3 regions of the Streptomyces sp. NPDC102490 genome follow, and region 3 is predicted to be linked to each of the others. Evidence: riboswitches for the same ligand, from Rfam matches in the RefSeq annotation. Region 3 holds a riboswitch; each other region holds the start of a gene.

What was found. A riboswitch is a leader RNA that binds a small molecule or an ion and turns the genes downstream of it on or off. The one in region 3 is predicted to bind cobalamin.
Region 1: another riboswitch for cobalamin. It lies ahead of ACIRGB_RS33325 (ABC transporter substrate-binding protein); the one in region 3 lies ahead of ACIRGB_RS01050 (ribonucleoside-diphosphate reductase subunit alpha).
Region 2: another riboswitch for cobalamin. It lies ahead of ACIRGB_RS28360 (energy-coupling factor ABC transporter permease); the one in region 3 lies ahead of ACIRGB_RS01050 (ribonucleoside-diphosphate reductase subunit alpha).

What each region holds. Positions count from the first base shown of each region.
Region 1 covers NZ_JBIWJU010000018.1:32,740-42,612, forward strand. The annotation lists gene ACIRGB_RS33295 (anti-sigma factor domain-containing protein) at 1-706, shown strand, start outside; gene ACIRGB_RS33300 (hypothetical protein) at 757-888, shown strand; gene abc-f (ribosomal protection-like ABC-F family protein) at 1,092-2,726, shown strand; gene ACIRGB_RS33310 (flavodoxin family protein) at 2,806-3,261, shown strand; gene ACIRGB_RS33315 (ABC transporter ATP-binding protein) at 3,298-4,071, opposite strand; gene ACIRGB_RS33320 (FecCD family ABC transporter permease) at 4,068-5,129, opposite strand; gene ACIRGB_RS33325 (ABC transporter substrate-binding protein) at 5,126-6,202, opposite strand; cobalamin riboswitch at 6,266-6,452, opposite strand; gene ACIRGB_RS33330 (fasciclin domain-containing protein) at 6,447-7,190, opposite strand; gene ACIRGB_RS33335 (M56 family metallopeptidase) at 7,521-8,453, opposite strand; gene ACIRGB_RS33340 (BlaI/MecI/CopY family transcriptional regulator) at 8,460-8,846, opposite strand; gene ACIRGB_RS33345 (TerD family protein) at 9,018-9,593, shown strand; partial or broken gene ACIRGB_RS33350 (cellulose-binding protein) at 9,674-9,873, opposite strand, start outside.
Region 2 covers NZ_JBIWJU010000013.1:86,027-95,899, reverse strand. The annotation lists gene ACIRGB_RS28375 (ATP-binding cassette domain-containing protein) at 1-184, opposite strand, end outside; gene cbiQ (cobalt ECF transporter T component CbiQ) at 181-930, opposite strand; gene ACIRGB_RS28365 (energy-coupling factor ABC transporter substrate-binding protein) at 931-1,287, opposite strand; gene ACIRGB_RS28360 (energy-coupling factor ABC transporter permease) at 1,284-1,982, opposite strand; cobalamin riboswitch at 2,012-2,198, opposite strand; gene ACIRGB_RS28355 (MerR family transcriptional regulator) at 2,269-2,862, opposite strand; gene ACIRGB_RS28350 (potassium channel family protein) at 2,944-3,528, opposite strand; gene ACIRGB_RS28345 (chloride channel protein) at 3,525-4,895, opposite strand; gene ACIRGB_RS28340 (hypothetical protein) at 5,426-5,890, shown strand; gene ACIRGB_RS28335 (FAD-binding and (Fe-S)-binding domain-containing protein) at 5,954-9,094, opposite strand; gene ACIRGB_RS28330 (cell division protein SepF) at 9,311-9,703, shown strand; gene ACIRGB_RS28325 (ATP-binding protein) at 9,775-9,873, shown strand, end outside.
Region 3 covers NZ_JBIWJU010000001.1:220,361-230,233, reverse strand. The annotation lists gene ACIRGB_RS01050 (ribonucleoside-diphosphate reductase subunit alpha) at 1-1,380, opposite strand, end outside; cobalamin riboswitch at 1,502-1,663, opposite strand; gene ACIRGB_RS01045 (GNAT family N-acetyltransferase) at 1,725-2,231, opposite strand; gene mctP (monocarboxylate uptake permease MctP) at 2,303-3,913, opposite strand; gene ACIRGB_RS01035 (DUF3311 domain-containing protein) at 3,910-4,167, opposite strand; gene ACIRGB_RS01030 (GntR family transcriptional regulator) at 4,306-5,070, opposite strand; gene dasA (N,N'-diacetylchitobiose ABC transporter substrate-binding protein DasA) at 5,526-6,803, shown strand; gene ACIRGB_RS01020 (carbohydrate ABC transporter permease) at 6,892-7,878, shown strand; gene ACIRGB_RS01015 (carbohydrate ABC transporter permease) at 7,875-8,705, shown strand; gene ACIRGB_RS01010 (glycoside hydrolase family 3 protein) at 8,714-9,873, shown strand, end outside.

The sequences.
Region 1 (9,873 bases), on a different contig from region 3:
CGCCCTGCCCGACGACGAACGGGACGCCTTCGAACGCCATCTGGCGGACTGCGCCGAGTGTGCGCAGGAGACCAGGGAGTTCGCCGCCGCGACGGCCCGGCTGGGGCTGGCCGCGACGGTCGCGGCCGGTCCGGCGCTCAGGGACCGGGGGCTGCACCGCGTCACCACCGTGCGCCAGGTCCCGCCGGGCGGCGGCACCGTGGAGAAGGCACGCCGCGTCGTGCCCCGCGGGCGCGGCCCGGTCCGCTGGGCGCTGGCCGCCTGCCTGGCCGCGGCGGCGGGCCTCGGCGGCACTGCGGTGTGGCAGCACGAGCGCGCGCAGGACGCCGGCGAGCGGGCCGCGCGGGCCGAGCGGCGGGCCGAGACCCTCACCGGGGTGCTGGCCGCGCCGGACGCCCGGTCCCGTACGGCACGGCTGGCCGGCGGGGCAAGCGGGACGCTGGTCGTCTCCGAACGCCAGGACCGGGCCGTCTACCTGGCCTCGGGCATGGCACGACCGCCGCGGGGCAAGGTGTACCAGCTCTGGTTCGACGACCACGGCACGATGCGCCCGGACGGCCTGATGGACCCCGGCAGCACCCGTCAGGCGGTGCTGATGGAGGGTGCCGTCGACGGTGCGGCGGGCGTGGGCATCACGGTCGAACCGGCCGGCGGTTCGAAGCAGCCGACCTCCGACCCGATCGCGCTGCTGGGCATGCCGGCCTGACGGGGGCGGGGGGCCGGCATGTCACCGGCCTGAGGGCGTGGGGGGGCGGCATGCCACTCTGGGCGGACGGCGACCACGTCATGCCGCGCCACCACGCCCGCCCGCACCGCACCAGGACGGGGCGGCCGGTGCCGCCCGCCTCGTCCCACGCGGCACCGGTGCGGCAGCAGCCCGGCTGTTAGGCTGGTGCGGACTTTGATCGTGCAGTGAGGAGTGGCGGACATGGTGGGTGACGACGACATCTCCGGGTGAGATCCGGTTCCGGTAGGCCGCAGCGGGCGTTGTCGAGCGCCGTCGCAGTGGCCCCTTCGTCGTTCCCTTTTCCCTGTCTTCCTTCCCGGGCAGAGGTCTGTCTCCTGCCCCTCAGCCTCACGAGGTCGTCTCCATGTCCGACGCCGTCCTGCGCTGCTCCCACCTGTCCTTCTCCTGGCCCGACGACACCCCCGTCTTCGAGGACCTGTCGTTCACCGTGGGCGCGGGCCGCACGGGTCTCGTGGCCCCCAACGGGGCCGGCAAGTCCACCCTGCTCAAGCTGATCGCCGGGGAGCTGCGGCCCACCGCGGGCTCCGTGACGGTCTCCGGCGTCCTCGGCCATCTGCCGCAGACCCTCCCCCTGACGGGGAACCTGACCGTCGCCGAGGTCCTCGGCGTCGACGCCGTGATCCGGGCCATCGACGCCGTCGAGTCCGGGGACGTGGCCGAGGAGCACTTCACGGCCATCGGCGACGACTGGGACATCGAGGAACGCACCCGCGCCCAGCTCGACCGCCTGGGCCTGGGCGACCTCGCCCTGGACCGGCGGCTGAGCACGCTCAGCGGCGGTCAGGTCGTCTCCCTCGGGCTCGCCGCCCAGCTGCTGAAGCGGCCCGACGTACTGCTGCTCGACGAGCCCACCAACAATCTCGACTCGGCCGCCCGGAGCAGACTCCACGACGTGCTCACGGACTACACCGGCTGTCTGCTGCTGGTCAGCCACGACCGGGAGCTGCTCGACCGCATGGAGCGCATCGCCGAACTCGACCGCGGTGAACTGCGCTTCTACGGCGGCAACTTCACCGGGTACGAAGAGGCCGTCCGCGCCGAGCAGGAGGTCGCCGAGAAGAACGTCCGCAACGCCGAACAGGAGCTGAAGCGGGAGAAGCGGGAACTGCAACAGGCCCGCGAGCGCGCCGACCGCCGTGCGAGCAACGCCGCCCGCAACCTGAAGAACGCCGGGCTCCCCCGCATCTTCGCGGGCACCATGAAGCGCGGCGCCCAGGAGTCCGCGGGCCGGGCGGGCCAGACCCACGCCAGCCGGGTCGGTGAGGCGAAGGCACGCCTTGACGAGGCGGAGCGGTCGCTGCGCGAGGAACAGCGCATCACGCTGGACCTGCCGGAGACCGACGTCCCCGCGGGACGCACCCTCTTCCTCGGTCAGGGGCTCCGGATCCGGCTCGGCGAGCGGGAGGTGTTCGCCGGAACGGGCGTCGACCTGACGGTCCGTGGGCCCGAGCGGATCGCGCTGACCGGGGCCAACGGCGCGGGCAAGAGCACGCTGCTACGGCTGCTCAACGGCGACCTGGAGCCGGAGGGCGGCGACCTCAGGCGTGCCGACGGGCGCGTCGCGTACCTCTCTCAGCGGCTCGACCTGCTGGACGAGGAGCGCACCGTCGCCGAGAACTTCGCCGCCTACGCCCCGCAGCGTCCGGAGGCGGAGCGGATGAACCTCCTCGCGCGCTTCCTCTTCCGGGGTGCCCGCGCGCATCTGCCCGTCGGCCTGCTCTCCGGCGGCGAGCGGCTGCGGGCCACGCTGGCCTGCGTCCTGTGCGCGGAACCGGCCCCGCACCTGCTGCTCCTGGACGAGCCGACGAACAACCTCGACCTGGTCGGTGTGGGCCAGCTGGAGAGCGCCCTGAACTCCTACCGGGGTGCGTTCGTGGTCGTCAGTCACGACCGGCGGTTCCTGCGCGAGATCGGCGTCGGCCGCTGGCTGCGGCTGGCGGACGGCGAGCTGACGGAGACGGGGGCGGCCGAGGAGTAGGGCGCCGGCCGGGGACGGACCTCCCGGGTGCCGTGGGGTCCGTTTGCGGTCGGCGGGTGCCGCGCGGCAGGCTGCCGGTGTGGCCACTTTGCTGATCGTGCATCACACGCCGTCGCCGAACTGCCGGGCGATGCTGGAGTCCGTCGTGTCCGGGGCGACCGCGCCCGAGATCGAAGGGGTACGGGTGGTCCGGCGGGCGGCCCTGGCGGCCACGGCCGTCGATGTGCTGGAGGCGGACGGCTTCCTTCTCGGAACCCCGGCCAACCTGGGCTACATGTCGGGTGCGCTCAAGCACTTCTTCGACCAGGTCTACTACCCCTGCCTGGACGAGACGCGGGGCCGTCCCTTCGGTTACTACGTGCACGGGGGCAGCGACACCACGGGCGCGGTGCGCGGCATCGAGTCGGTCACGACCGGCCTCGGCTGGCAGCGCGCGGCGCCCGCGGTGAACGTGACGGGTGAGCCCGGCAAGGCCGACCTGGAGGCCTGCTGGGAGCTGGGGGCCACGCTCGCCGCCGGTCTGATGGACGACTGAGCCCGGCCCGCCCCCGGTGGGTGCTCGCCCCGGCTCCTAGCGCGGCAGTGTGCCCAGGAAACGCACGTGCGGGCGGCCTGCCGGGCCGGCGCGGGTGATCTCGGCGTCGACCCGGTAGACCTTCGCGACCAGGTCCGTCGTCAGGACCTCGGCCGGTTCGCCGCGGGCCACGACCCGTCCCTCCGAGAGGACGACGAGGTGGTCGCAGTACATCGCGGCGAGGTTGAGGTCGTGCAGGGCGACCACGCTGGTGACGGGGAGGGCGGCGACGAGGGCCAGCACGTCCAGCTGGTGCTGGATGTCGAGGTGGTTGGTCGGTTCGTCGAGCAGGAGTTCACGCGGCTCCTGGGCGAGGGCGCGAGCGATCTGGACGCGCTGGCGTTCGCCGCCGGAGAGGGTGTGCCAGAGGCGGTCGGCCTGGCCCGTCAGGCCGGTGCGGTCCAGGGCGTCCGCGACCGCCTCCTCGTCGGCCGCCGACGCCGGTGTCCAGGCGCGGCGGTGCGGGATGCGGCCGAGCCGGACGACGTCCCGGACCGTCAGTTCCACCTGGGTGTCCGTCTGCTGCTCCACCACGGCCACCCGCCGGGCGACGTCCCGGCGGCCCACCCGGTCCAGGGGGCGTCCGTCGAGGGTGACGCGGCCCGAGGTCGGGGCGAGTACGCCGGCGAGCAGCCGCAGCAGGGTGGACTTGCCGGAGCCGTTGGGGCCGAGCAGGCCCGTCATGGCGCCGTCGCGCGGGCTCAGGTCGACGCCGTCCAGGATCAGCCGGCCACCGGTGGTGCGGGAGACCCGCTCGGCGTTCAGGGTCACCGCGTCCTCCGGGTGCGGTACAGCACGAGCACGAAGGCCGGCACGCCGATCAGCGAGGTCACCACCCCCACCGGGACCTCCTGGGGTTCGAGGACGGTACGGGCCAGGGTGTCGACCCACACCAGGAACACGGCACCGGCGAGCGCGCAGACCGGCAGCAGCCGGGCGTGTCCGGGGCCGGTGAGCGCCCGTACGGCGTGCGGCAGCACCAGCCCGACGAAGCCGATCGCGCCGGCCGAGGCGACCAGGGCGGCGGTGAGCAGGGCGGTGGCACACAGCAGGACCAGCCGGGTGCGGGCCACGTGGACGCCGAGCGCGGCCGCCGCGTCCTGGCCGAAGGCGAAGGCGTCCAGCGTCCTGGCGTGACCGAGGCACACGGCCAGGACCAGCGCCAGGACGGCGGTGCCGGTCCACACGTCGCTCCAGCCCGCGCCGCCGAGCGAACCGAGCAGCCAGAACAGCACACCGCGGGTGGTCTCGGCGCCGGCGGCGGTCATGACCACGAAGGAGGTGAGCGCCGAGAACAGCTGCATCGCCGCCACGCCCGCGAGCACCACCCGGTCCGTGGTGCCGCCGAGGCTGTGGCTGAGCAGCATCACCAGCGCGAAGGAGCAGACCGCGCCGATGAACGCCCCGCCGGAGACGGAGAGCGCGCCACCGCCCACACCGAGCACGACGACCAGGACGGCGCCGGTCGAGGCGCCGGAGGAGACGCCGAGGACGAAGGGGTCGGCGAGCGGGTTGCGCAGCAGGGACTGGAGCACGGCCCCGCACACGGCGAGTCCCGCTCCGCACACCGCGGCGAGCAGGGTACGGGGCAGTCGCAGGTCCCAGACGATGCCGGCGCGGAGCGGGGACACGTCCCCGGCGGCGGTGCCGGCGCCGAGGTGGGCGGCGATCACGGACCACACGTCGGCGACGCCGATGTCCGCCGGTCCGATGGTGACGGCGACGGCCACGGAGACGCACAGGGCGACGGTCCCGGCCGCCGCCCACACGAGGGCGCCGCGCGGCGCGCGTATGCCGGAGACGGGCGCGGTCCGGCTCGCGGACGTCACTGGGCGAGCCCGAACGCGCGCAGGGCCGCCGCCACCTGTTCCACGCCCTCGACGGTACGGATGGTGGGGTTCATGGCCTGCCCGCTGAGCAGCACGTAGCGTTTCTCGCGGACGGCGGTCATGTTCCCGGTCACGGGGTTGGACTCCAGGAACTCGATCTTCTTCGCCGCCGTCTCGGCCGTCTGCGACTTACGCGTGAGGTCGCCGAGGACCAGGACGTCGGGGTCCCGGTCCGCGACGGTCTCCCAGCCGGTCTGCGGCCACTCCTCGTGGGTGTCGTCCATGGCGTTCTCGGCGCCGAGCGCGCGGGTGATGACGCCGGGGGCGCCGCAGCAGCCCGCCAGGTAGGGCGAGGTGGAGTTGGCGAACCAGTACATGAGGGTGACGCCGGAGGCGTCGATGCCGGATGTCGCCTTGTCGACCCTTGCCTTGAGGTCGGCGACGAGTTTCTCGCCGCGCTGCTCGACGTCGAAGAGGCGGGCCAGGTCGCGGACTTCGCCGTAGACGGTGTCCAGGGTGAGGGGCTCGTTCCGGACGCCGTCGCCGTCGCCGCTGTTGTCCTTGCCGGCGCAGTCGGACGGGGACAGGTAGGCGGGCACGCCGAGTTCCGTGAACCGTTCGCGGGTGGCGACACCGCCGGTGCCGAGGGTGGAGGCGAAGGAGGCGGCGACGAAGTCCGGTTCGGCGTCCAGGACCGTCTCGAAGGACGGTATGTCGTCGGCGAGCCGGGGGACGCCGGCGTTCGCCTTCTCCAGCCCCTTCATGACCGGGTCGGTCCAGGTCGCGGTGCCCACCAGGCGGTCGGCGAGGCCGAGCGAGAGCAGGATCTCCGTGGTGCCCTGGTTGAGGGAGACGGCCCGGCGCGGCGGCGCGTCGACCCGGACGTCGTGCCCGCAGTCGCGGACGGTGCGGGGGTAGCCGGCCGCGTCGGCCCGGGCGGCCGGGTCGTCGGTGCCCGTACCGGACCCGCAGCCGGAGGCCAGCAGGGCGCCGGACAGGAGCAGGACGGGACCGCGCAGAGCACGGCGGGACAGGCGGAGTCGTCGGGGGCCGACGGGGCGTGCTGCGGGCAAGGAAGGATCCTCTGGCGTCGAGGGCTCATGCGCGAAGCCCGTCCGTACGATGCGGCCCGCGCCGCACGCGGCACGGGTGCCAGCAGGTCTTCGGACTCGGGATCGACCGGACGGGACGCCTTCCCGGACGGCGTACGCCGCCCAGTGGCCCGTGTCCCGCCCGTCCCCCTCACCGCTGCGCGTCAGTTCCGGATTCGCACCGGATTCCCTGACCCACCAGGTGGGTTCGACTGGCCTGCGCAAGCTACCACAGGGCCATCGCCCCGCCGGGGGACGGGCCACTGCCAGACCCGCTCCCCCGGCCCCCGGCCCCGGGCCGCCACGCCCGTCCGCTCTTCGGCATGAGGACGGTGTCGATGATGTAGACGTTGGCATTGGCGGTCTTCACGTTGCCGCAGACGACCTTGGCGGAGTCGTCGACCTTGTAGGACTCGTCCGAGCCCGAGGTGGTCAGCTTGGACTTCTGGAGCGTCTCGAAGGAGCCGTTCTCCAGGTCCGCGGGCGCGAGCTTCTGGCCGACGACGTGGTAGGTCAGGATGCCGGTGAGCGTCTCCTTGTCGTTCAGGACCTTGTCCAGGTCGGCCTTCGGGATCTTGGCGAAGGCGTCGTTGGTCGGCGCGAACACGGTGATGTTCTCGGCGTTGTTGAGCGTGTCGACCAGGTCTGCCTTCTTCACCGCCGAGACCAGCGTGGACAGGGCCGGGTTGTTCGAGGCGGCCGTGGCGACCGGGTCCTTGGCCATGCCGTCGAACGAACCGGCGCCCTCCTTCGGCACCGTGGAGCAGGCCGGGCCGAACGGCTCGTCGGAGTCCGCCATGCCGTCGGAGGTGCCGGCCGACTGGTCGTCGCCCGCCGCGGGGGCCGAGGAGGCGGCCTGGGCGGAGTCCGAGGAGCCGCTGTCGCCGTCGTCGGAACAGGCGGCCAGGGACAGGGGCAGGACGGCGGCCGCGACGACGGCGACGGCGGAGCGGCGGATACGGGCGTTCATGGAGAATCTCCCAGAAAACGGGCAGCACGAAGGCTGCGTCGGTACGGAGGGGTGGTGCGGAGTCGTGGTGCGCAGTGCTGATACGGAGCTGAAGTGGTGTGCGGCGGGCCGCCGAGTACGCGGCGCCGTTACGTGCCGGTCGGCCGACCCGGGTCCGGGGTCGGCCGCCGGTTCGCTGTCGGCGTGGGTCTCGGTTCTTCCCTCACACGGGGAATCCGGAGCGGGCCCCGTTCCGGATTGGTCGCCCACCCGATCGAGTGAGAAAGGTGCGGCGGCGCCGCTGTGACCTGCGAGATTCCTCGAAAGCGCCCGTCAGGGAGTGAGAACAGGTCAGAACGGCGTCGCGGCCCGCAGGATGAGGAACATCGTGACGGCGGCGTTCGCGGACGACATCGCCGAGACGGCGGTTCCGGCGGCCGCGGCCCACGCCGCCAGGCCCACCGACGTGAACACCGGGGGCCAGGTGCGGACGGCGGGAGCGGGCCCCAGCAACGCCGCCACCCGGCGGGGCACCGGGCCGGGCGCCGCGAGGCCGGCGAGGGTGGCGACGGGGGTGCCGCGGGAGACGAGGGCCGCCTTGCCGATCGCGGTCGCCACCGCGCGGCGGTCACCGACCGCCCGCGCGGCCGCCTCGTCCGCCCACCGCTCCGCCGTGTAGGACACGGCCGTCCGCAGGGGGCGCAGGAACGGGTTGGCCAGCGCGGCGAGCCGGACGGTGAGCAGGAAGCGGTGGTGCCGGGCGGCGAGGTGGGCACGCTCATGGGCGAACAGGGCGCGCCGCTCGCCCGGTTCGAGGCAGTCGAGCAGGGCCGTACTCACCACCACGCGGTCCCGGCGTCCACCCGGCAGCGCGTACGCGTAGGGCACGTCGTCCGGCAGTACGGCCACCCCGGTGCCCGGCAGCCCGGCCAGCGCGCGGTGGGCGCGGCGGCGCACCCTGCCGTGCCGCCACAGGGCCCGCGCCGAGGCCGCGACCACCGCGCAGAGCGCGGGAATGGCCGCCTTGCCGACGATCTCGTCGAAGGGCACCGCCGCCCGCACCTCGGGGTCCGACCAGCCGTCGGGGAGCGGGTTGCCGGGCAGCTGAGCGGTGCCGACCACCATCACCAGGGCCAGGCACACGGTGCTGCACAGGGCCATCACGGCGGCGACGGCGGTGAGCAGCCTGGTCGCGGTCCGCGGGTGCAGGTGCTGCTCGGCGAGCCTGGCGACGGGCCACGCCGTCAGCGGCAGGACCAGGGGCAGGAAGACGAAGACCCCCATGCGGTGTCAGCCGTCCTCCGCGGCGCGCGCGTGCCCGAGCAGGTCGCGCAGCAGCCGCTCGTCGTCGGGGTCGAGGCCCGTGACGAAGCTGGCCAGCACCGCTTCCCGGTCGCTCTCGGCGTCCAGCACCTTGCGCATCTTCCGCGCGGCCAGGCCCGCCTGGTCCGAGGCGGGCGTCCAGGCGAAGGACCGGCCCGCACGCTCGCGGCTGACGGCACCCTTCTCGAGCAGCCGGGTCAGGATCGTGATCACCGTGGTGTAGGCGAGGTCGCCGCCGAGCCGTTCCTGCACCCAGCCGGCCGTCGCGGGCCCGTCCGCCTCGCGCAGCGCGGACAGCACCAGCGCTTCCAGCTCACCCTGGCCCCGCCGCCGCGGACGCCGGTCATCCGTCACGGCCCGCCTCCTTCCGCCGCCGATCGTCTACCGGAGCGACATCGTATAGAAGGCTTACTTCTACAGTGATGTAGATTGTCGGCAGGCGTAAGAACAGGCAAGACAGGCAAGACAGCAAGACACACGGGACGCGGAACGCGGAACGCGGCGCACACGACGAAGGAGAACGCAGTGGGAGTTTCCCTGGCCAAGGGCGGCAACGTCTCGCTCAGCAAGGAGGCACCCGGCCTGACCGCCGTGCTGGTCGGTCTGGGCTGGGACGTGCGCACCACGACCGGCACCGACTACGACCTCGACGCCTCCGCGCTGCTCCTGGACGCGTCGGGCAAGGTGCTCTCGGACGGGCACTTCGTCTTCTACAACAACCTCACCAGCCCGGACGGCTCGGTCGAGCACACCGGCGACAACCTCACCGGCGAGGGCGAGGGCGACGACGAGGCGGTCAAGGTGAACCTCGCCGCGGTCCCGGCCGAGGTGGACCGGATCGTCTTCCCGGTGTCCATCCACGACGCGGAGAACCGCGGCCAGAGCTTCGGCCAGGTCCGCAACGCCTTCATCCGGGTGGTCAACCAGGCGAACAACCAGGAACTCGCCCGCTACGACCTGTCCGAGGACGCCTCGACCGAGACCGCGATGGTCTTCGGCGAGCTGTACCGGCACGGCGCCGAGTGGAAGTTCCGGGCGGTCGGCCAGGGCTACGCCTCGGGCCTCGCGGGCATCGCCGCGGACTTCGGCGTCAACGTCTGACCGGTCACCCCGGCCGACGGTACGACCGGCGTCCCCGCCGGGCGCGGTGCGCCCGGCGGGGGTGGGGGGCGGGAGTGGCGCATGGGGTCCTCGTCGGCCATGGCCGGGTTCTGGAAGTCGTCGCCCCAGCGGTCCCAGCAGCCGTAGTTGCGGGAGGCGGGGTCGACGACCGAGCCGTGGGCGACGGCGGTACCTCTCCAGGGGATCAGGGTGAGCAGGACCGCGGTCAGGGTGCCGAGGGGTGACGTGTCCGATGCCTTCGACGCGACGGGTGGGCGGG
Region 2 (9,873 bases), on a different contig from region 3:
CGCCGCTGAGCAGCCGCATCAGCGTCGTCTTGCCGCTGCCGTTGCGGCCGAGCAGCGCCAGCGCACGCCCCTCGCGCACCGCGAAGTCCAGGCCCACCAGCACGTCCGGGCCCTCCTCGTACCCGAACGACGCGCCCCGCAGGGCGACCAGGGCCGGTTGTGCTGACCGCGCCGGTCCGTTCACGACAGGGGTCCTTCCAGTACGAGGGTGAGGCAGGCCAGCGCCGCCAGCAGGGCGACGCTCGCCGCCGTGAACGGCACCGAGACCCGGGCCTCGGGCACCAGCACGCGCAGGGTGCCGTCGTAACCGCGCCCGGCGAGCCCCGACTGGAGCCGCGCCGCCCGGTCGAAGGCCCGCACGAACGCGGTGGCGCCCAGCCCGCCGAGCGAACGCCAGGCCGCCGTCCGGGTGGTGTGCCCGAGCCGCGCGGCCTGCGCCTCCCGGATACGCCGTACGGCGTCCAGCAGCAGGAAACTCATCCGGTACGTCACCAGCGCCACGTCCACGACCGGCGCGGGCACCCCGGCCCGCACCAGGCGCGGCAGCAGGTCGGACATCGGCGTGGTGAACGCGAACAGCAGCACCCCGAGCGAGGCCGCCGAGGTGCGCAGCAGCAGCTCACCCGCGCGCACCGCACCGCCGTCGGCCGCCGACAGGAACCCGTCCGGGCCGCCGACCTGCACCAGCAGCGGCAGCGCCCCCGTCACGCAGAAGCCCAGCGGCACCCGGTACGCCCGCCACAGCCGGCGCCCGGGCACCCCCGCCGGGCCGAGCAGCACCGTGAGCGCCGCCACCAGCACCAGGGCCGCACCCGGCCAGGGCGGCAGCGAGATCGCGAGCACGGTCAGCCCGAGACCGAGCACCGCCTTGTCCACGGGATGGCGGCGCCGCCAGCGACTGGCGTGCGCCGCCGCGTCGATCGGCAGCACTCAGTCCCCTTCGGGGGTGTCTCGCGGTACCGCCGCGGCCCCGGAAGCCGCCGACGCCCGCTCCTCGCCCTGCCGCCGGCCCCGGCGCAGCCCGAAGTAGTACGCCAGCACGCCCGCGCCGAGCGCGGCCTGGAGGGCGAACAGCGCCGACTCGACCTCCCCGGACGGCGGTTCGTACAGCGGGGAGAACCACGGCTCGTAGTCCGGTTCGATCTCGGTGATCGCCGTCTCGGCCTCCGCGTCGGCCCCGGTGAACGGCTCCTTCTTGTGGTCGCCGAGCCCCAGCACCAGCGGCAGCACCGCCAGCGCGGCCACGGCGAGCAGTAGCAGGGCGTTGATCTTCGCGTTGCGGCTCATCGGGCCGCCACCTCCTGCTTCCGCTCGCCGGAACGGGTCAGCAGCACGCCCAGCCGGGTCAGTTCGCCCTCGCTGGACTGCACGAGCAGCCGCATCACGATCACCGTGAGCAGGCCCTCGCTCACCGCCAGCGGGATCTGGGTCACGGCGAAGATGGACCCGAACTTGCCGAGCGCGCCCAGGAACCCGCTGCTCGGGTCCGGAAAGGCCAGCGCCAGCTGCACGCTGGTGACGCAGTACGTGGACAGGTCGGCGACGAACGCCCCGAAGAACACGGTGACCATCAGCGGCACGTCGAAGCGGCGCAGCAGCCGGTAGACGCCGTACCCGGCCCAGGGGCCCACGATCGCCATCGAGAAGACGTTGGCGCCCAGCGTGGTCAGCCCGCCGTGGGCGAGCAGCAGCGCCTGGAAGAGCAGGGTGATGGTGCCCAGGACCGCCATGATCGGCGGCCGGAACAGGATCGCGCCCAGGCCGGTGCCGGTGGGGTGCGAGCAGCTTCCGGTGACGGACGGCAGTTTCAGGGCCGACAGGACGAACGTGAAGGCTCCGGAGGCGCCGAGGAGCAACGTGCTCTCCGGGTGCTCCCTGACCTCACGGGTGAGTGACCGGACTCCGTGGACGACGAACGGCGCGGACGCGACACCCCAGGCGATCGCGTGCGCCGGTGGCAGAAAGCCCTCGGCTATGTGCATGGCTCAGCAGACCCTCTCCAGCACCTCGTGGATGGACGACGCGCCTTGGCCGGTCTCCTGGCTTACGGGTACCACCGCCCGTGCTCCGCCTTCCCGGATCGCAAGCGATCCAGTGGCTGCCCGCGAGGGCCGGAGCCGGACTTCCCGATTCACAGTGGCGAGGGCCGCACCGGCATCACACCGGATTTCCCGTTCACCAAGGCGTGGCGACAGTAGTGCTCCCACGGGGGCGGGCACAAGCGGGCCTCGGGCCCGGCGGGCACCCCGCCGGACCGCCGAACAGGCCTCAGGGCTGCGCGAACGCCCGGCGCCGCCGGTCCGTCAGCTGCCGCCGCTCGTCCTCGTCCATCGTGGCGAAGATCTCCGCGCGCCTGTGGTGCAGGGCACGCAGCTCCTCCTCGCCGAGCGACTCGGCCCAGCGGCGCCGCGCGTCGCTCATGCGGGCCACCTCTTCCGGCGTCAGGGGACGCTCCATGGCCGTCATCTCCTCGATCACCTCCAGATAGGCCTCGGCCGAGCCGTCCACCGCGGTGTCCAGCGCGCCCAGCACACCGAGCAGCCGGGCCCGCAGCTCCGCGGTCCGCCGCAGCCGTTCCTCGACGACGTCGAGCTGCCGCCGGATCAGCTCCGCCGGGTCGTGGTCCGGCTCGGCGTCCAGCACCGCGCGGATCTCGGCCAGCGGGAGCCCGAAGCTGCGCAGCGCGAGTACGCGGTGCAGGCGCCGGACGTCGTCGGCGTCGTAGCAGCGGTGGCCGCCCTCGCTGCGGGCGGACGGGGTGAGCAGGCCGAGCCGGTCGTAGTAGCGCAGGGCGCGGATGCTCAGCCCGGTCTCCCGCGCGAGTTCGCCGATGCGCCGGGTGCCGTCGGTCGCGTGTGTCATGGGGCTCCTCCACGAGTGTGCGACCGAGGCTAGAAGGTGACGCCGCGGCAGCTTCAAGCCCTCGGCCGGGCCGCGCCGCCGTCAGTGGGACCGGCCGCCCCGTTCGGGCCGGCGGACCACCATGCTCCGCATGCGGGTGGTCAGCGCGGTGGCGGCGGCGGTGAGGAAGACGAAGCTGTATGTGATCTGGAGGATGGTCACCACTCGCGCCGCCTGGCCCCGCGGGGTGATGTCCCCGTACCCGACGGTGGCGAGCGTCACGACGGTGAAGTACAGGGCGTCGATCCGGGTGTGCAGTCCGCTGAACTCGCCCGGCGACTTGGCCAGGGCGTAGTACGTGGCCGAGAAGACGTGCACGGACAGGACGATCAGCAGCGAGATGACCACCCCGGGCCGGCTGTCGGGGTGGTCGAGGAGGACGTGCCGGATCTGCCGCAGCAGCAGTACGGCCACGACGGTCAGCAGCAGGGCGAACAGCACCCAGCTCAGCACCGGCCGCCGCGGGCCCAGGTGGTCGAGGGGGAGCAGGAAGTAGGCCACGACCACGGCGGCCGCGATCCCGACCCGTACGAGCCAGGGCCGGAAGGTGTCCCAGCCGGTACGGGGGTGCGGGCGCGGGCTGGGGCTCGGGTTACGGCCCGGGGGTGAGGTCCGGCGGTCCCTCATCCCGCCGCTCCCGTCGTCGGCGCCCCGCTCGGCGCTCCGCCGGACGCCTGGCCGGCCTCCGGCTCCGTCCGCCGCACCAGCTGGGCGACGATGAACGCGACGACCGACGCCATGACGATGAGCGGTGTCTGGTCGTGGGCGTCCCGGCCCATCAGCAGCACCGTCAGGACCGAGGCGGCCAGCGGCAGTCCCGTCACCGCGGCCGCCGCGGCGGCGATGCCGAGGGCGAGGGCCGGGGTCGCGCCGAAGCCGGGCAGCCCGGAGCAGGCCAGCGCCGTCGCCGCGCCCAGCAGAACCGACGGGAAGATCGGGCCGCCGCGCAGCGCGCCCAGCGCGATGCCCCAGGCCAGCCCCTTGCACACGACCAGCGCGACCAGCGCCCCCACGGACCAGGCGTGCGGGTGCGCGGCGAGCTGGGCGAGGGCGGCCTGGCCGGACAGCGCCGCCTCGGCCGGGGAGCGGCCGGTGATCAGCGCGTACGCGGAGACGCAGACGCCGACCGCGGTGGCGCACACGACGGTGCGGGCGGCCGTGCGGTGCCGCGTCCAGGTGACGGTGCGGCGGCCCAGCTCACGGCCCAGCGTGACCAGTACGGCGATCAGGGCGGCGGTGGGCAGGCCCCACAGGAAGTCGCCCGCGTCCGGACCGGCCTGGGGCGGCAGGTCGGGCAGGGCCAGCGCGCCGATCTCGAGGCCCGTCCACTGACCGAAGCCGGTGAAGACCAGGGCACCCGCCGCGCTGGCCAGCAGACAGGGCAGCAGCAGCGCGACCAGCCGGGTGCCGGCCAGTCCCGCCCCCTCGATGAGCAGGACCGCCGCCGCCACCGGACCGCCGAGGATGGTGGAGATCGCGGCGGTGGAGCCGGCCGTGGCGAGGATCGCGCTCGCCCGCTGGTCGCCGCCCGCGCCCGCCCGCCGCACCGCCAGCAGGGCGAGCCCGCTGCCGACGGCCATGAGCGGGGCCTCGGGACCCAGCACCACGCCGAGCGGCAGTGTGGCCAGCGCGGCCAGCACCGCGCCGGGCAGCGCGCGGGGGCCGACGGGTGCCCCGCCCAGGCCGTTCACCGGGAGGTGGCCGCCGCCGCCCGGCATCCGGGTCACGATCGGCGCCAGGATCAGCCCGGCAAGCAGCAGCGCGGGCAGTGGCCACCACCAGGGCGGGGTGTCGTAACCGGCCGCCTTCGGCAGCGAGGTCCACACCCAGTGCTGCATCTCGTGCTGGAGCCCGACGAAGAAGAAGCAGGCCAGCGCGATGGGCACGCCCAGCAGCACGCAGAGCACCAGCAGCCGCCGGTAACCCGGACTGAGCAGCGTCTGCCGCAGCGACTGCTCCGCCCGCCCCGCAGCGGCGCCCACCGACGCGGTCACGAAACCCGCCCGAGCGGCCCGCCCCGCGGCAGCGTGCCCCGCCAGGACAGCGGCTCCTTCCAACACAGCACGCCAAGCCGGAACCCCGGGCTCCGCCGGGACAGCGGGTCCCGCCGGGAGTTCGGGCTCCGCCGGGACAGCGGGTCCTGCCGGGGCAGTGGGTCCCGCTGGGTCAGTGGGCTCCGCCGGGACAGCGGGTCCCGCCGGGACTTCGGGCTGCGCCGGGGCAGCTGGTCCCGCTGGGGGAGTGGGCTCCGCCGGGACAGCGGGTCCCGTCCGGGCAGCGGCCGACTCGTCACACGACCTCCTTTTTTCGCCCCGCGTTCCGTCGGTCGCCGGGGGGCGCGGGTGTCCTCAGTCAACGTGAGGCGGCGGGCGCCCGCATGTGCGCGCCCGGTGCGCGATTCACCCGTACGGCGGGCCCGCGTGGCCGGGGGGCCCGGCTGCGCGCAGGCTCTGAACGACCTGTCGGTGCCGTCGGCGCCGGTGGGCAGCTGCCCCGTACGGGGGACACAGAAAGGACTCCGCTCATGAGCCAGCACGCCGAACCCACTCCCGGCCGGCCGTCCCGCGGCGGCGACGCCTCCTGGGCCCAGCGCTCGGGCGACCGCACCAGCGGCTGGGTGACCGGCGGTGTCGTCTTCGCGGGCGTACTGCTGCTGCTGAACGGCGCGCTCGCCGTCCTCCAGGGCATCGCGGCCATCGCCGAGGACGACGTGTACGCCCGTATCGGCACCTACGTCTACGAGATGAGCCTGACCGGCTGGGGGGTCGTCCACGTCATCCTGGGCGCCCTCGTGTTCGTCACCGGGTTCGGACTGCTCAAGGACATGGCGTGGGCGCGGGTGGCGGGCATCGTCCTCGCCTCGCTGAGCCTGATCGCCCAGTTCCTGTTCCTGCCGTACTCGCCCGTCTGGTCCGTGATCATGATGGCGATCGACGTGTTCGTGATCTGGGCCCTGGCCAGCCGCCAGGACAACCCGTCCCGAGCCTAGACCCCACGCCCACGACGGACGGTCGCCCCGCGCCCGCGGGGTGACCGTCCGTCGTGTCCGGGCTCAGCGGCGGCGCAGGCTCCGGGCCAGTGCCGTCGCCGCCGCCGCGGTGCCCACGGCGGCCGCCGCCGTGCCCGCGAGGGCCAGGGCGCGGGCCCGGGGACCGGGAGCGGCCGGACGGGCGCCCGGCGCGGTGCCGTACGCGCTGCCCGGCGTCCCGGAAGCGGCCCCGGTGCCCGGCAGGGCCGAGGCCAGCAGTTCCGCCAGGTGCACGCCCTCGTGGCCGCCGCTGTCGAACTCGTGGATCTGGGTGCGGCAGCTGAAGCCGTCCGCGAGGACGACGGTCGACTCGTCCTCCTCCCGCAGCCGCGGCAACAGCACCCGCTCCGCGCACGCCTCGCTGACGTCCAGGTGACCGCGTTCGAAGCCGAAGTTGCCGGCCAGCCCGCAGCAGCCGGAGTCCAGGCGCTCCGCGTCCACCCCGGCGCGGCGCAGCAGTTCCTGGTCGGCCTCCCAGCCGAGCACCGCGTGCTGGTGGCAGTGCACCTGGGCCAGCGCCCGCGCGGACCGGTCCGGGACTCGCGGTGGCCGGTACCCGGGGGAGTGCTCGGTGAGCAGCTCCGACAGCGTCACCGTCTGCTCGGCCAGCCGCCGCACGTCCTGGTCGCCGGGGAACAGCTCCCCCGCGTCGGCCCGGAACACGGCCGTGCAGCTCGGCTCCAGCGCCACGACCAGGCCGCCCGCCCGCACATGGCCGGCCAGGCCGCGCACCGTGCGGCCGAGGACCTTCTGCGCCGTGCCGAGCTGTCCGGTGGAGATCCAGGTCAGCCCGCAGCACAGCGGCTCGTGCGGCAGCTCCACCCGCCACCCGGCGTGTTCCAGGACCCGTACCGCCGCCCGTCCGATGTGCGGGTGGAAGTGGTTGGTGAAGGTGTCCGGCCACAGCAGCACCGACCCGCGGTGCCCGTCGCCCTCCGGCTCGTGGTCCGCGAACCACTGCTCGAAGGTCCGCTCCGCGAACAGCGGCACCTCCCGGTCCGCCACCCCCGCCACCAGCACCGCCGCCTTCGACAGCAGCGGGGCGTGGGTGAGCGCGTTGACGACCGGCCCCAGCCGGGTGCGGCCCACCACCCGGGCGAGCGCCGGCAGCCAGCCCATCGACCAGTCCGAGCGCGGCCTGCGCCACGGCCGGCCCTCGTAGTGGTGGGACAGGAACTCCGCCTTGTACGTGGCCATGTCCACGTCCGCCGGACAGTCCTTCTTGCAGCCCTTGCAGGCCAGGCACAGATCGAGGGCGTCCTTGACCGCCTCCGAACGCCAGCCGTCCCGGATCGCGCCGTCCCCGTGCCCGTCCAGCATCTCGAACAACAGCCGGGCCCGGCCCCGCGTCGAATGCTCCTCCTCGCGGGTCACCTGGTACGACGGGCACATCACCGTGCCGTCGCTGGTGTGCTGCCGGCACTTGCCCACCCCGACGCAGCGGTTGGCCGCCTGCGCGAACGAACCCCCGTCGTGCGGGAACCGGAAGCGCAGGTCGCGGGGCTCGAACGGGGCCCAGTCACCGCCCAGCCGGAGATTCTCGTCCAGCCCGTACGGAGCGACGACCTTCCCCGGGTTCATCCGGTTGAGCGGGTCGAAGACCGCCTTCAGCCGCCCGAACGCCTCGACCAGCCGGTCCCCGAACATCCGGGACAGCAACTCGCCCCGGCTCTGCCCGTCCCCGTGCTCGCCGGACAGCGAGCCCTCGAACTCGACGACGAGGTCGGCCGCCCGCTCCATGAATCTCCGGTACGTCGCCACCCCGTCCGCGGTGTAGAGGTCGAACGGGATGCGGGTGTGCACGCACCCCTGCCCGAAGTGGCCGTACAGGCTCGGGCCGGTGTCGCTCAGGTACCCGAACTCGTCGAACAGCGCGCGCAGCCGGCGCAGGTAGTCGCCGAGGCGTTCGGGCGCCACCGCCGAGTCCTCCCAGCCCTCGAAGGTGTCGGGCCTGCCCGGGATGTGCGCGGTGGCACCCAGCCCGGCCTCGCGCACCTGCCACAGGTCCTGCTCGTGCGACGGATCGTCCAGGAACGCGCAGTCGGCGTCGTGCTCGAAGCGGTGCACGGCCGCCAGCAGCCGGTTCGCCCGGCGGTCCGCCTCCTCGACGGTGTCCCCTCCGAACTGCACCATCAGGTAGGCGTTGCCCTCCGGCATCTGGGCCAGTGCCTTCGGGTTCAGGTGCTTGATCCGCTCGTCGCGGACCAGCCGGGCGTCGACGCCCTCCAGCGCGATCGGGTCGTGCGGCAGGATGTCGGGCACCGCGTCGGCGGCCTTGTCGATGGTGTCGAAGCCCAGGACCAGCAGGGTGCGTTCCTGCACCACCGGTACCAGTTCCAGCTCCGCCCGCAATACCGTGACCAGCGTCGACTCGCTGCCCACCAGCAGACCGGCCACGTCGAAACCGTGCTCCGGCAGCAGGGAGTCCAGGTTGTAGCCGGAGACCCGGCGCGGGACGTCCGGGAACCGGCGGCGGATCTCGTCCCCGTAGGTGTCGCGCAGCGCGCGCAGCCGCCGGTAGACGGTCGCCCGCAGATCGCCCTGCCGTTCGATCTCGGCGTACTCCGCGTCGTCCGTCCGGCCGCACCAGAAGCGGGTGCCGTCGTAGAGCAGCACCTCCAGCCGGGCGATGTTGTCGACGACCTTGCCGTGCGCCTGCGCGGTGGCGCCGCAGGAGTTGTTGCCGATCATGCCGCCGAGGGTGCAGTTGGCGTGGGTGGCGGGTTCGGGACCGTAGCGCAGCCCGTGCGGCGCGAGCTGCCGGTTCAGGTCGTCGAGCACGATCCCGGGCTGGACGACGCAGGTGCGGGCGTCGGGGTCCACCGACTCGATCCGGGTGCAGTACTTCGACCAGTCGAGGACCAGGCCCGCGTTGGTGCACTGCCCGGCCAGGCTGGTGCCGCCGCCGCGCGACAGCACGGGCGCGCCGAACTCCCGCGCCACGGCCACCGCCCGGGCCCCGGCCTCCGGGGTACGGGGGACGACCACGCCGAGGGGTGTCTGGCGGAAGTTCGACGCGTCCGTGGAGTAGGCGGCCCGGCTCCCGGCGTCGAACCTGACCTCACCGTCGACCCGCTCGCTCAGCGCGGCCCGGAGCGAGGCGGTGTCGACCGGCGGCGGTGCCCCTTCGCGCGTGACGGGCTCGGGCAGATCCAGCGCACCCATGGGCACTCCTTCGCGGGTCGGCGTACGGCCGTCGGCGCGACAGCGGCGTCCGCGAGGTCCGCGAGGGCACGACGGCCGTCGCTGAGTACCCGGCCCGGTGCCGGACAATCACCGGACACGGAGCGTCGCCAACCGTGTCGCTGTTGGGCCGAACGGGTGACTTGACGTAAGAATTGGCTGGTGCAGGCAATGAAGGCGAGTGGAACGGGGGAGCCGGTGAACAGCCACGACGTCACCGATGAACAGTGGGAAGGGCTCGCCCAGGTCGTGCCGCTGCGTGGGCGCGACGCCTGGCCGTCGGCGGTCGGTCACCGGGCGATGCCGGAGGCGGAGACGGAGCGCCGCCGTCGTTTCGTCGTCCTGAGGGTCAATGTGTTCGCGGACGCCCGCGAGGTCGCCGAGACGCTGATGGCGGGAATCCCGGTGCTCCTGGACCTCACCAGCGCCGAGGGCGAGGTCGCCAAGCGGGTCCTGGACTTCAGCACCGGCGTCGTCTTCGGCCTGGCCAGCGGGATGCACCGGGTGGACCGCAACGTCTTCCTGCTGACCCCGGCGGGCACCGAGGTGAACGGGCTGATGGAGAGCGCGGTGGGGGTCCCGGGAGAGTGACGGTCCCCCGATCGTAGGAAAGCCGTCCGGGCAAAACGGTTCACCGTCCGGCGCGGCCCTACGGTCCGCATATGGCAGCGTCACCTGCGTCCTCCGCGTCACCCGCGCCGTCCGACCCGCCGGGGGCGCCCGCGCCCGCCGCGCCGCTCCCCGGCCGTCCCCGCGTCACC
Region 3 (9,873 bases):
GAGGTTGACCGAGCCCAGGTTGCAGACCGCCGTCTCCCCGTCGTCGGTGACCTCCAGGATCTCCGTGCAGAGATTGGAGGAGTGGACGACGTGGCCGGGGGTCGCGGTCTGGTTCGCGGTGCGGTTGGCGGTGTCCTTGAAGGTCATCCAGCCGTTGCCGGTCTGCGCGAGGGTGCGCATCATGCGGCCGTACAGCTCACGGGCGGGCAGCGTCTTGCGGGCGAGCCCCGCCTGCTCCGCCTTGCGGTAGGCCGCGTCGAACTCCTCGCCCCACAGGTCGGTCAGCTCCGGCACGTCGGCGGGGGAGAACAGCGACCAGGTCCCGTCGGCGTCCACCCGGCGCATGAACTCGTCCGGCACCCAGTGCGCGAGGTTCAGGTTGTGCGTGCGGCGGGCGTCCTCGCCGGTGTTGTCCCGCAGCTCCAGGAACTCCTCGACGTCCGCGTGCCAGGTCTCCAGGTAGACCGCGGCGGCACCCTTGCGCCGGCCGCCCTGGTTCACGGCGGCGACCGAGGCATCCAGCGTCTTCAGGAACGGGACGATGCCGTTGGAGTGCCCGTTGGTGCCGCGGATCAGCGAACCCCGGGCGCGGACGCGGGAGTAGGCGATGCCGATGCCGCCGGCGTGCTTGGACAGGCGGGCGACCTGGTGGAGGCGGTCGTAGAGGGAGTCCAGCTCGTCCTTGGGGGAGTCCAGGAGGTAGCAGGACGACATCTGGGCGTGCCGGGTGCCGGAGTTGAAGAGGGTGGGGGAGGAGGGCAGGTAGTCCAGGCGGCTCATCAGGCCGTACAGGGCGGCGACCTCGTCCACGGCCCGCGGGGTGTCGTCCTCGGCGAGTCCGGCGGCGACCCGCAGCAGGAAGTGCTGGGGCGTCTCGACGGCCTTGCGGGTGAGCGGGTGACGGAGCAGGTAGCGGCTGTACAGGGTGCGCAGCCCGAAGTAGCCGAAGCGGTCGTCGGCGTCCGGATCGACCAGCGCGTCGAGGCGGGCCGCGTGCAGCCGGACGAAGGCGGCGGTGCGGTCGGCGATCAGGCCCTCGCGGTGGCCGGTGGCGATGGAGTCGGTGAAGGTGGCGACGCCCTGGGAGGCGGCCTCGGCGCGGATGCCGATGGTCAGCAGCCGGGCGGCCAGCCGGGAGTAGACCGGGTCCTCGGAGATCAGACCGGCGGCCGCCTCCGTGGCCAGCTCGCGCAGCTCGGCCTCGTCGGCGCGGGCGGACCGGCCCCGCAGCGCGGCGGCGGCCACCCGGCCGGGGTCGGCGCCCCGGAGGTCGGCGGTCAGCCCGGTCAGGGTCCGCAGCAGGGCGGCACCGGGTCCGTCGGGTTCCCCGGTCGCCGTCACCGGGGTCGCTGAAGCCGGATCGGCTGGCGCGATGGTCACGTGGAGCACTCCCTCGCTCGGCACGGGGCCTGGCGGAGGGCAGGGGGGCTCACGAGCGCGCACGGCGTCGCGTCCACCGGCCCACTCCACGAGGCCCGGACGTCATGGCACCCGGGCCAAGGCGGCCGGGCGCACTGTCGGCAGGTCCTCGGACTGGACAGGCGTGCGCGCACGTGCGAAGACGTACGGATGCACGCAAGTACACCGTTGCGGGACAGTTCCGGATTCGCACCGGATTCCCCTGCGGCGACAGCGAGCACGAGCATACATCTTGTGCCGGGCTCCGCCGGCACCCCCAGATGTTGTGTCCGGACGGCGTGTCAGTACGTCGTCTCGGGCCGGTGTCAGAGCGCCAGTTCGTAGGTGAGCAGCATGATGTCGTCCAGCTCCGGCACAGGGTTCCAGTCGCGGGCGGGGGTGCGGACGAAGCCGAGGCGTTCGTAGAGGCGGTGGGCGGTGTGCATGGTGCGCTGGGTCGACAGCACGATGCTCGCGCAGCCCGGCACGGACCGGGCGCGGTCGAGGCAGGCCCGCACCAGGGCCTCGCCGGCCCCGCGGCCGCGTGCCTCGCGGGCGACGGCGAGCATGCGTATCTCGGCCTCGCCGGGGCGCGCGATGTCCGCCATGGGGCCGCCGGACGGCACGAAGGTCACGCCGCCGAGCACCCGCCCCTCCGCCGCGGCGACCAGCACCTCGGCGGCCGCCGCCCGCTTGGCCACGTCGCGCAGCTCGTCCAGGTAGGAGTCGCTCTCCCCGAAGTCGAGGAGGCCGTCGCGCAGGTAGGCCTGCGCGGTGATCTCGCCGAGGGTGTCGTACTCCTCGGCCGTCGCCTGTCGGATCACGAAGTCCATGACGCCGAGTGTGCCCGACGGGTACGACAACGGGCCGCCGGATTTCTCCGACGGCCCGCTGAGGAGCGCCGCTAGTGCGAGCTGCCCGCCGTGGCCGGCGGCAGTTCCACCTGGACGCCGGGGTCGCCGGCGTCCGCCGTGTAGTCGCTCGGCTTGGTCTCGTCGACGCCGTCGGGCGCCTTGACCGCCCTCAGGACGAAGGTCAGGACCACGGTGACCAGGACGTTCAGCACGAAGGCGGTGAGACCGATGTAGCCGATCTCGCCGATGCCGGGGATCTCGTCGGAGGAGCCGCCGAAGTGCTTCTGCGTCGGCGAGGCGACACCGTAGGCGGCGACCGTGCCGTAGACCATGCCGACCGCCCAGCCGCCGAGCAGCGCCCAGCGGTGGAACCAGCGGGTGAACAGGCCGCCGACCAGGGCCGGGAAGGTCTGCAGGATCCAGATGCCGCCCAGCAGCTGGAAGTTGATCGCGACGGTCTTGTCCATGCCCAGGACGAAGATCAGCGCGCCCACCTTCACCAGCAGCGACACCAGCTTGGAGACCTTCGTCTCCTGTGCCGGGGTGGCGTCGGGCTTGATGAAGTCCTTGTAGATGTTGCGGGTGAACAGGTTCGCGGCCGCGATCGACATGATCGCCGCCGGGACCAGGGCGCCGATGCCGATCGCCGCGAAGGCCACGCCCGCGAACCAGTCCGGGAACATGTTCTCGAACAGCTGCGGGATCGCCAGCTGGCCGTTCTCCACCTTGACCCCGGCCGCGATCGCCATGAAGCCGAGCAGCGCGAGCAGGCCCAGCATCAGCGAGTACAGCGGCAGGATCGTGGTGTTGCGGCGGATCACCTCACGGCTGCGCGAGGACAGCGTGGCGGTGATCGAGTGCGGGTACATGAACAGCGCGAGGGCCGAACCGAGCGCCAGGGTCGCGTACGTCCACTGGCCCCCCGCGTCCGGTACCACTCCGCCCTTGCCCGCCTCGGTGAACTTGTCGCTCGCCGACGCGAAGATGTCGTCGAACCCGCCCAGCTTGATCGGGATGTAGATGATCGCCACCGCGATGACGATGTAGATCAGCGTGTCCTTCACGAACGCGATCAGCGCGGGGGCGCGCAGTCCCGACGAGTAGGTGTACGCGGCCAGCACGCCGAAGGCGATCAGCAGCGGCAGGTCCTTGACGAACCAGTTGGTGTCCTCGCCGCCGCCGACGCCCATCACGTCGAGGACGGCCTGGATGCCGACCAGCTGGAGCGCGATGTACGGCATGGTCGCCAGGATGCCGGTGACGGCCACCGCCAGCGACAGGCCCTTGGAGCCGAACCGGCCGCGCACGAAGTCCGAGGTCGTCACGTAGCCGTGCTTGTGCGAGACCGACCACAGGCGGGGCAGGAAGGTGAAGATCAGCGGGTAGACCAGGATCGTGTACGGCACCGCGAAGAAGCCGGACGCGCCCGCCGCGTAGATCGCCGCCGGGACGGCCACGAAGGTGTACGCCGTGTACAGGTCGCCGCCCAGCAGGAACCAGGTGACCCAGGTGCCGAACGAGCGGCCGCCGAGGCCCCACTCGTCGAGGCTGTGCTCGTTCTCGGCCCGGCGCCAGCGGGCGGCCAGGAAGCCCATGGCGGTGACGAGGACGAAGAAGAAGATGAAGACGGCGAGTGCGACGCCGTTCACGCCGTCGTTCACTTGGCCCCGCCTTCCCGGCGGGCGCGCTGGTCACGCTGCCAGAGCTTGTACGCGATCACCGTCAGCACGGTGGAGATCAGTACCCACGCCATCTGGTACCAGTAGAAGAACGGAATGCCGATGAAGTCGGGGTCGGACTTGGCGTACGAACCGACCCACAGCATGGCGACGAACGGTGCGACAAGGCAGAGGGCGATGACGACGCGCACCGGCGTCACCGTCGGCCCTCTGTTCACTTCTGGGGCTTGTGACATGCGGTGGCTCCGTCCCCTCGCTGATCACCTGGTGCAGTGCGCACGAAAATGTAGGTGACGGCGTCAAGAGAGCGGAAGACCTCGTCCGTATATCGGTCCTCAACCGCAATGTCGCGTGCCGGAGGGGAGCGGCACCCCTCAGTCCTGGGGACGCTTGAGGCGGGCCACGAACTTGTAGCGGTCGCCCCGGTACACCGAGCGCACCCACTCCACCGGCTGGCCGGTGCGGTCCTGCGAGTGCCGGGAGAGCATCAGCATCGGCAGGCCCACGTCGGTGCCGAGCAGGCCGGCCTCGCGCGGGGTGGCCAGGGAGGTCTCGATGGTCTCCTCGGCCTCGGCGAGATGGACGTCGTACACCTCGGCGAGCGCGGTGTAGAGGGACGTGTACTTCACCAGGGAGCGGCGCAGGGCGGGGAAGCGCTTGGCGCTGAGGTGGGTGGTCTCGATGGCCATCGGCTCGCCGTTGGCCATGCGCAGCCGCTCGATGCGCAGCACCCGGCCGCCGGCCGTGATGTCCAGGAGTCCGGCGAGCCGGTCGTCGGCGGTGATGTAGCCGATGTCCAGCAGCTGCGAGGTGGGTTCGAGACCCTGGGCCCGCATGTCCTCGGTGTACGAGGTGAGTTGCAGGGCCTGCGACACCTTGGGCTTGGCGACGAAGGTGCCCTTGCCCTGGATGCGCTCCAGGCGCCCCTCGACGACCAGCTCCTGCAGGGCCTGGCGCACCGTGGTGCGCGAGGTGTCGAACTCGGCGGCGAGGGTGCGCTCCGGCGGGACCGGTGTGCCCGGAGTCTGGGTCCGGGTCATGTCGAGCAGATGCTTCTTCAGACGGTAGTACTTGGGCACGCGCGCGGTACGGACGGTCGCCCCACCCTCGTTCTCCGCACTGCTGACGTCGGTGCTCATGCTCTGCCTTCCCGGCTCCGGGTGCCGAAGCGACCGCTATCCCTGTCGGCCACGGCTCACATCGTGGCACGGCTTCGTGCCGGGATGGCCCCCGCACGCTCCGTGATCCCTTCTGTATACCCGCGGGAACACCCTTGGTCTAGTCCACAGGCGCGTCGGACGCCGCTGGTACGCGCGTTCGGAGCCATCCCCGCACCGCATTCGGTGGGAGGTGGTACACCCGGTCCCGGTCCGCCCGATCTGTCGCTTGCGCAATGAAAGGTCCCTGCATATCTCGGTCCCATCACGGACGCCGGGACGGAGTTTGAACACCCTTGACAGTCCTATTGGTCTGGGCCAAGCTCCCCGTACTGGTCTACACCATTGGTCCAGGTCCCGGCCCCATGGGCGGTCCGCGTCGACGAGCAACCGCGGGGAGGCAGGGGGGTTGTGTGGCATCCCTGAGGAGGGTTGGCGTGAAGCGCAAGCTTATAGCCGCGATCGGTATCGCGGGCATGATGGTCTCCATCGCCGCATGCGGGGGCGACGGCGACGACGACGGCAAGAAGGCCGGGGCCGACGGCTACGCCGGCGAGACGCTGACCGTCTGGGTGATGGACGGCTCCTCGCCGGACGACTGGCAGGCGGACCTCGCCAAGGAGTTCGAGGCGAAGACCAAGGCCAAGGTCAAGTTCGAGATCCAGAAGTGGAACGGCATCCAGCAGAAGCTGACCACCGCCCTCTCCGAGGAGAACCCGCCCGACGTCTTCGAGATCGGCAACACCCAGACCCCCGCCTACGCCAAGACCGGCGGCCTCGCGGACCTGAGCGACCTCAAGAGCGAGATCGGCACCGACTGGTCCGAGTCCCTCAACAAGTCCGCCGTCTTCGACGGCAAGCAGTACGCGGCCCCGTGGTTCGTGGTCAACCGCGTCGTCGTCTACAACAAGAAGATCTGGGCGGACGCGGGCATCAAGGAACTGCCCAAGACCCGCGACGAGTTCTACAACGACCTCAAGACGATCGGCGAGAAGACCGACGCCGAGCCGATCTACCTGCCCGGCCAGAACTGGTACCACTTCGTGGGCCTGGTCATCGGCGAGGGCGGCGAACTGGTCAAGAAGGACGGCGACAAGTACGTCTCCAACCTGTCCGACCCGAAGGTCGCCGCCGCCACCGAGACCTACAAGAAGTTCCAGGACCTGTCCAAGGCGCCCAAGGACAAGGACGAGGCCACCCCGCAGCAGGGTGAGATCTTCGCCAAGGGCAAGACCGGCTCCTTCATCGGCATGGGCTGGGAGGGCGCCACGGCGATCGCCACCAACCCGGCGATCGAGAAGGACCTCGGCTACTTCACCATCCCGGGCCCCACGGCGGACAAGCCCGAGGGCGTCTTCCTCGGCGGCTCCAACCTGGCCGTCGCCGCGGGCAGCAAGAAGCAGGACCTCGCCAAGGAGTTCCTGAAGCTCGCGCTCTCCGACAAGTTCGAGGGCGGCCTGGCCAAGGCCAACGGCGTCATCCCGAACAAGGAGGCGCTGCAGAGCAACCTGAAGGGCAACGCCGCCGCCGAGGCCGCCGCGCCGGCCGCCGGTACCGGTGACACCACCCCGCTGATCCCGGAGTGGGCCGCGGTGGAGAACGACCCGAACCCGATCAAGACGTACCTGACGGCCGTCATGAAGGGGAAGTCCCCGGCCGAGGCCGCCAAGCAGGTCGAGGGCGAGTTCAACAAGCGCCTGGCGCAGCAGCAGTAGCACCGGGTGAGCCGGGGCGGGGGCTGACACACCACGGCCCCCGCCCCGGCGTCGAGGTGAACAGGTCGAGAAGAGAGAGACCCCGAGCATGACCGTGCAGACCGAACGGCCGCCCTCAGGCCCGTCGGACGTCCGCAAGGCGGACGGTGGGGGAACCGGCGGGCCGCGAGCGAGAGCGGCGTCGCGCGCCGGCGCGCTGGCGCCGTATCTGCTGCTGCTGCCCGCCGCCGCGGCCACCGTGCTGCTGCTCGGCTGGCCGCTGCTGAAGGACGGCCTGCTGTCCTTCCAGAACCTCAACATGGCGCAGCTGATCCAGCACGTCACCGAGTGGACCGGCTTCGACAACTACAAGGAGGTCCTCACCGGCGAGGACTTCTGGCGCGTCACCCTCCGTTCCATCGTCTTCACCGCGGTCAACGTCGTCCTCACCGTGGTGCTGGGCGGTCTGATCGGCCTGCTGCTCGCCCGCCTCGGCAGAGCGATGCGGTTCGTGCTGATGATCGGCCTGGTCCTGGCGTGGGCCATGCCGGTGGTCGCCGCGACCACCGTCTACCAGTGGCTCTTCGCCCAGCGCTTCGGCGTCGTCAACTGGGTGCTCGACAAGCTCGGCTGGCACTCCATGGCCGACTTCAGCTGGACCGGCAGCCAGTTCTCGACCTTCTTCGTCGTCACCGTGCTGATCGTGTGGATGTCCGTCCCGTTCGTCGCGATCAACCTGTACGCGGCGACCACCACGATCCCCGGTGAGCTGTACGAGGCCGCCGCCCTCGACGGGGCCGGCACCTGGCGCAGCTTCACCTCGGTCACCCTGCCGTTCCTGCGCCCGTTCCTCTACGCCACGACGTTCCTGGAGATCATCTGGATCTTCAAGGCGTTCGTGCAGGTCTACACCTTCAACGGCGGCGGACCGGACCGTCTCACCGAGATCCTGCCCGTCTACGCCTACATCGAGGGCGTCGGCAACCAGCACTACGGCATGGGCGCGGCGATCGCGGTCCTGACCATCCTGATCCTGCTCGGCCTGACCGCGTACTACCTCAGGATCGTGCTCAAGCAAGAGGAGGACGAGCTGTGAAGCGCTCGCTCTTCGGCCGCGTGTGGCCCAACGTCACGGCCGTCGTCCTGTTCATCGGCCTCGTCTTCCCCGTCTACTGGATGTTCGCCACGGCCTTCAAGCCGACCGGGGACATCATCTCGGAGGACCCGGTCTGGTTCCCGACCGACGTCACCTTCGAGCACTTCAAGACCGCGACCGAGGCCGACCACTTCTGGACGTACGTGAGCAACTCGCTCATCGTCACCGTCTGCGCGGTCGTCTTCTCGCTGATCATCGCGCTGGCCGGGTCCTTCGCCCTGGCGCGGATGCGGTTCAAGGGGCGGCGCGGCTTCATCGTCGGCTTCATGCTGGCCCAGATGGCGCCCTGGGAAGTCATGGTCATCGCGATCTACATGATCGTGCGCGACGCCTCCATGCTGAACAGCCTGGTGCCGCTCACGCTCTTCTACATGATGATGATCCTGCCCTTCACCATCCTGACGCTGCGCGGCTTCGTCGCCGCCGTGCCGAAGGAGCTGGAGGAGTCCGCGATGGTCGACGGCTGCACCCGGGTCCAGGCCTTCCGCCGCGTCATCCTGCCGCTGCTCGCCCCGGGCCTGATGTCCACCTCGATGTTCGGCTTCATCACCGCCTGGAACGAGCTGCCGCTCGTCCTGGTCGTCAACAAGGAGGCGGAGTCGCAGACCCTGCCGCTGTGGCTGACCAGCTTCCAGACCGTCTTCGGCGACAACTGGGGTGCGACCATGGCCGCCTCCTCCCTGTTCGCCGTCCCGATCCTGATCCTCTTCGTCTACCTCCAGCGCAGGGCCGTCAGCGGGCTGGCCGCCGGCGCCGTGAAGGGATAGCACCCCCGATGACGACCCTCGCGAGGGCCACCGACACCCTCACGCGCGACGCGCTCACCGTCCTCCAGCCCGGCTTCGCCGGCACCACCGCCCCCGACTGGCTGCTGCGCCGCATCGGCGAAGGGCTGGCCTCCGTCGCCCTGTTCGGACGCAACGTCACCTCGCCCGAGCAGGTGGCGGCCCTGACCGCCCAGCTGCGCGCCGAGCGCGAGGACCTGCTGGTCGCGATCGACGAGGAGGGCGGCGACGTCACCCGGCTCGAGGTGCGCACCGGCTCCTCCTTCCCCGGCAACCACGCCCTCGGCGCGGTGGACGACGTCGGGCTCACCCGGGCGGTGGCCGCGGAACTCGGCCGCCGGCTCGCCGCCTCGGGCGTCAACTTCAACTGGGCGCCGTCCGCCGACGTGAACTCCAACCCGGACAACCCGGTGATCGGCGTGCGCGCCTTCGGCGCCGACACCGACCTGGTCGCCCGGCACACCGCGGCCTACATCACCGGGATGCAGTCCGCGGGCGTGGCCACCTGCGCCAAGCACTTCCCGGGCCACGGCGACACGGGCATCGACTCCCACCACGCCATGCCGCGCATCGACGTGGACGCCGACGTGCTCGCCGAGCGCGACCTGGTCCCGTTCCGCGCGGCCGTCGCGGCCGGCAGCCGCGCGGTGATGAGCGCCCACATCCTGGTCCCGGCCCTGGACCCGGACCGCCCGGCAACGCTGTCCCGCCGCATCCTGACCGACCTGCTCAGGGGCGAGCTGGGCTACGACGGGCTCGTCGTCACCGACGGCATCGAGATGAAGGCCATCGCGGGCACGTACGGCATCGAGCGCGGCACCGTCCTGGCCGTCGCCGCCGGTGCCGACGCGATCTGCGTGGGCGGCGGTCTGCACGACGAGGGCACCGTACGGCGGCTGAGCGACGCGCTGGTCGAGGCGGTGCGGGCCGGTGAGTTGCCCGAGGAGCGCCTGGCCGACGCGGCGGAACGCGTCCGGTCCCTGTCCCGCTGGGCCGCGGCGAACCGTCCCGCCGACGGGGCCGCGGACGCCGCCGACGGCGACGTGGGGCTGCGCGCGGCCCGTCGCGCGCTGCGCGTCACCGGGGACTCGGCCCCCCTCACCGAGCCGCCGTACGTCGCCGCGCTCACCCCGGTGGCGAACATCGCGGT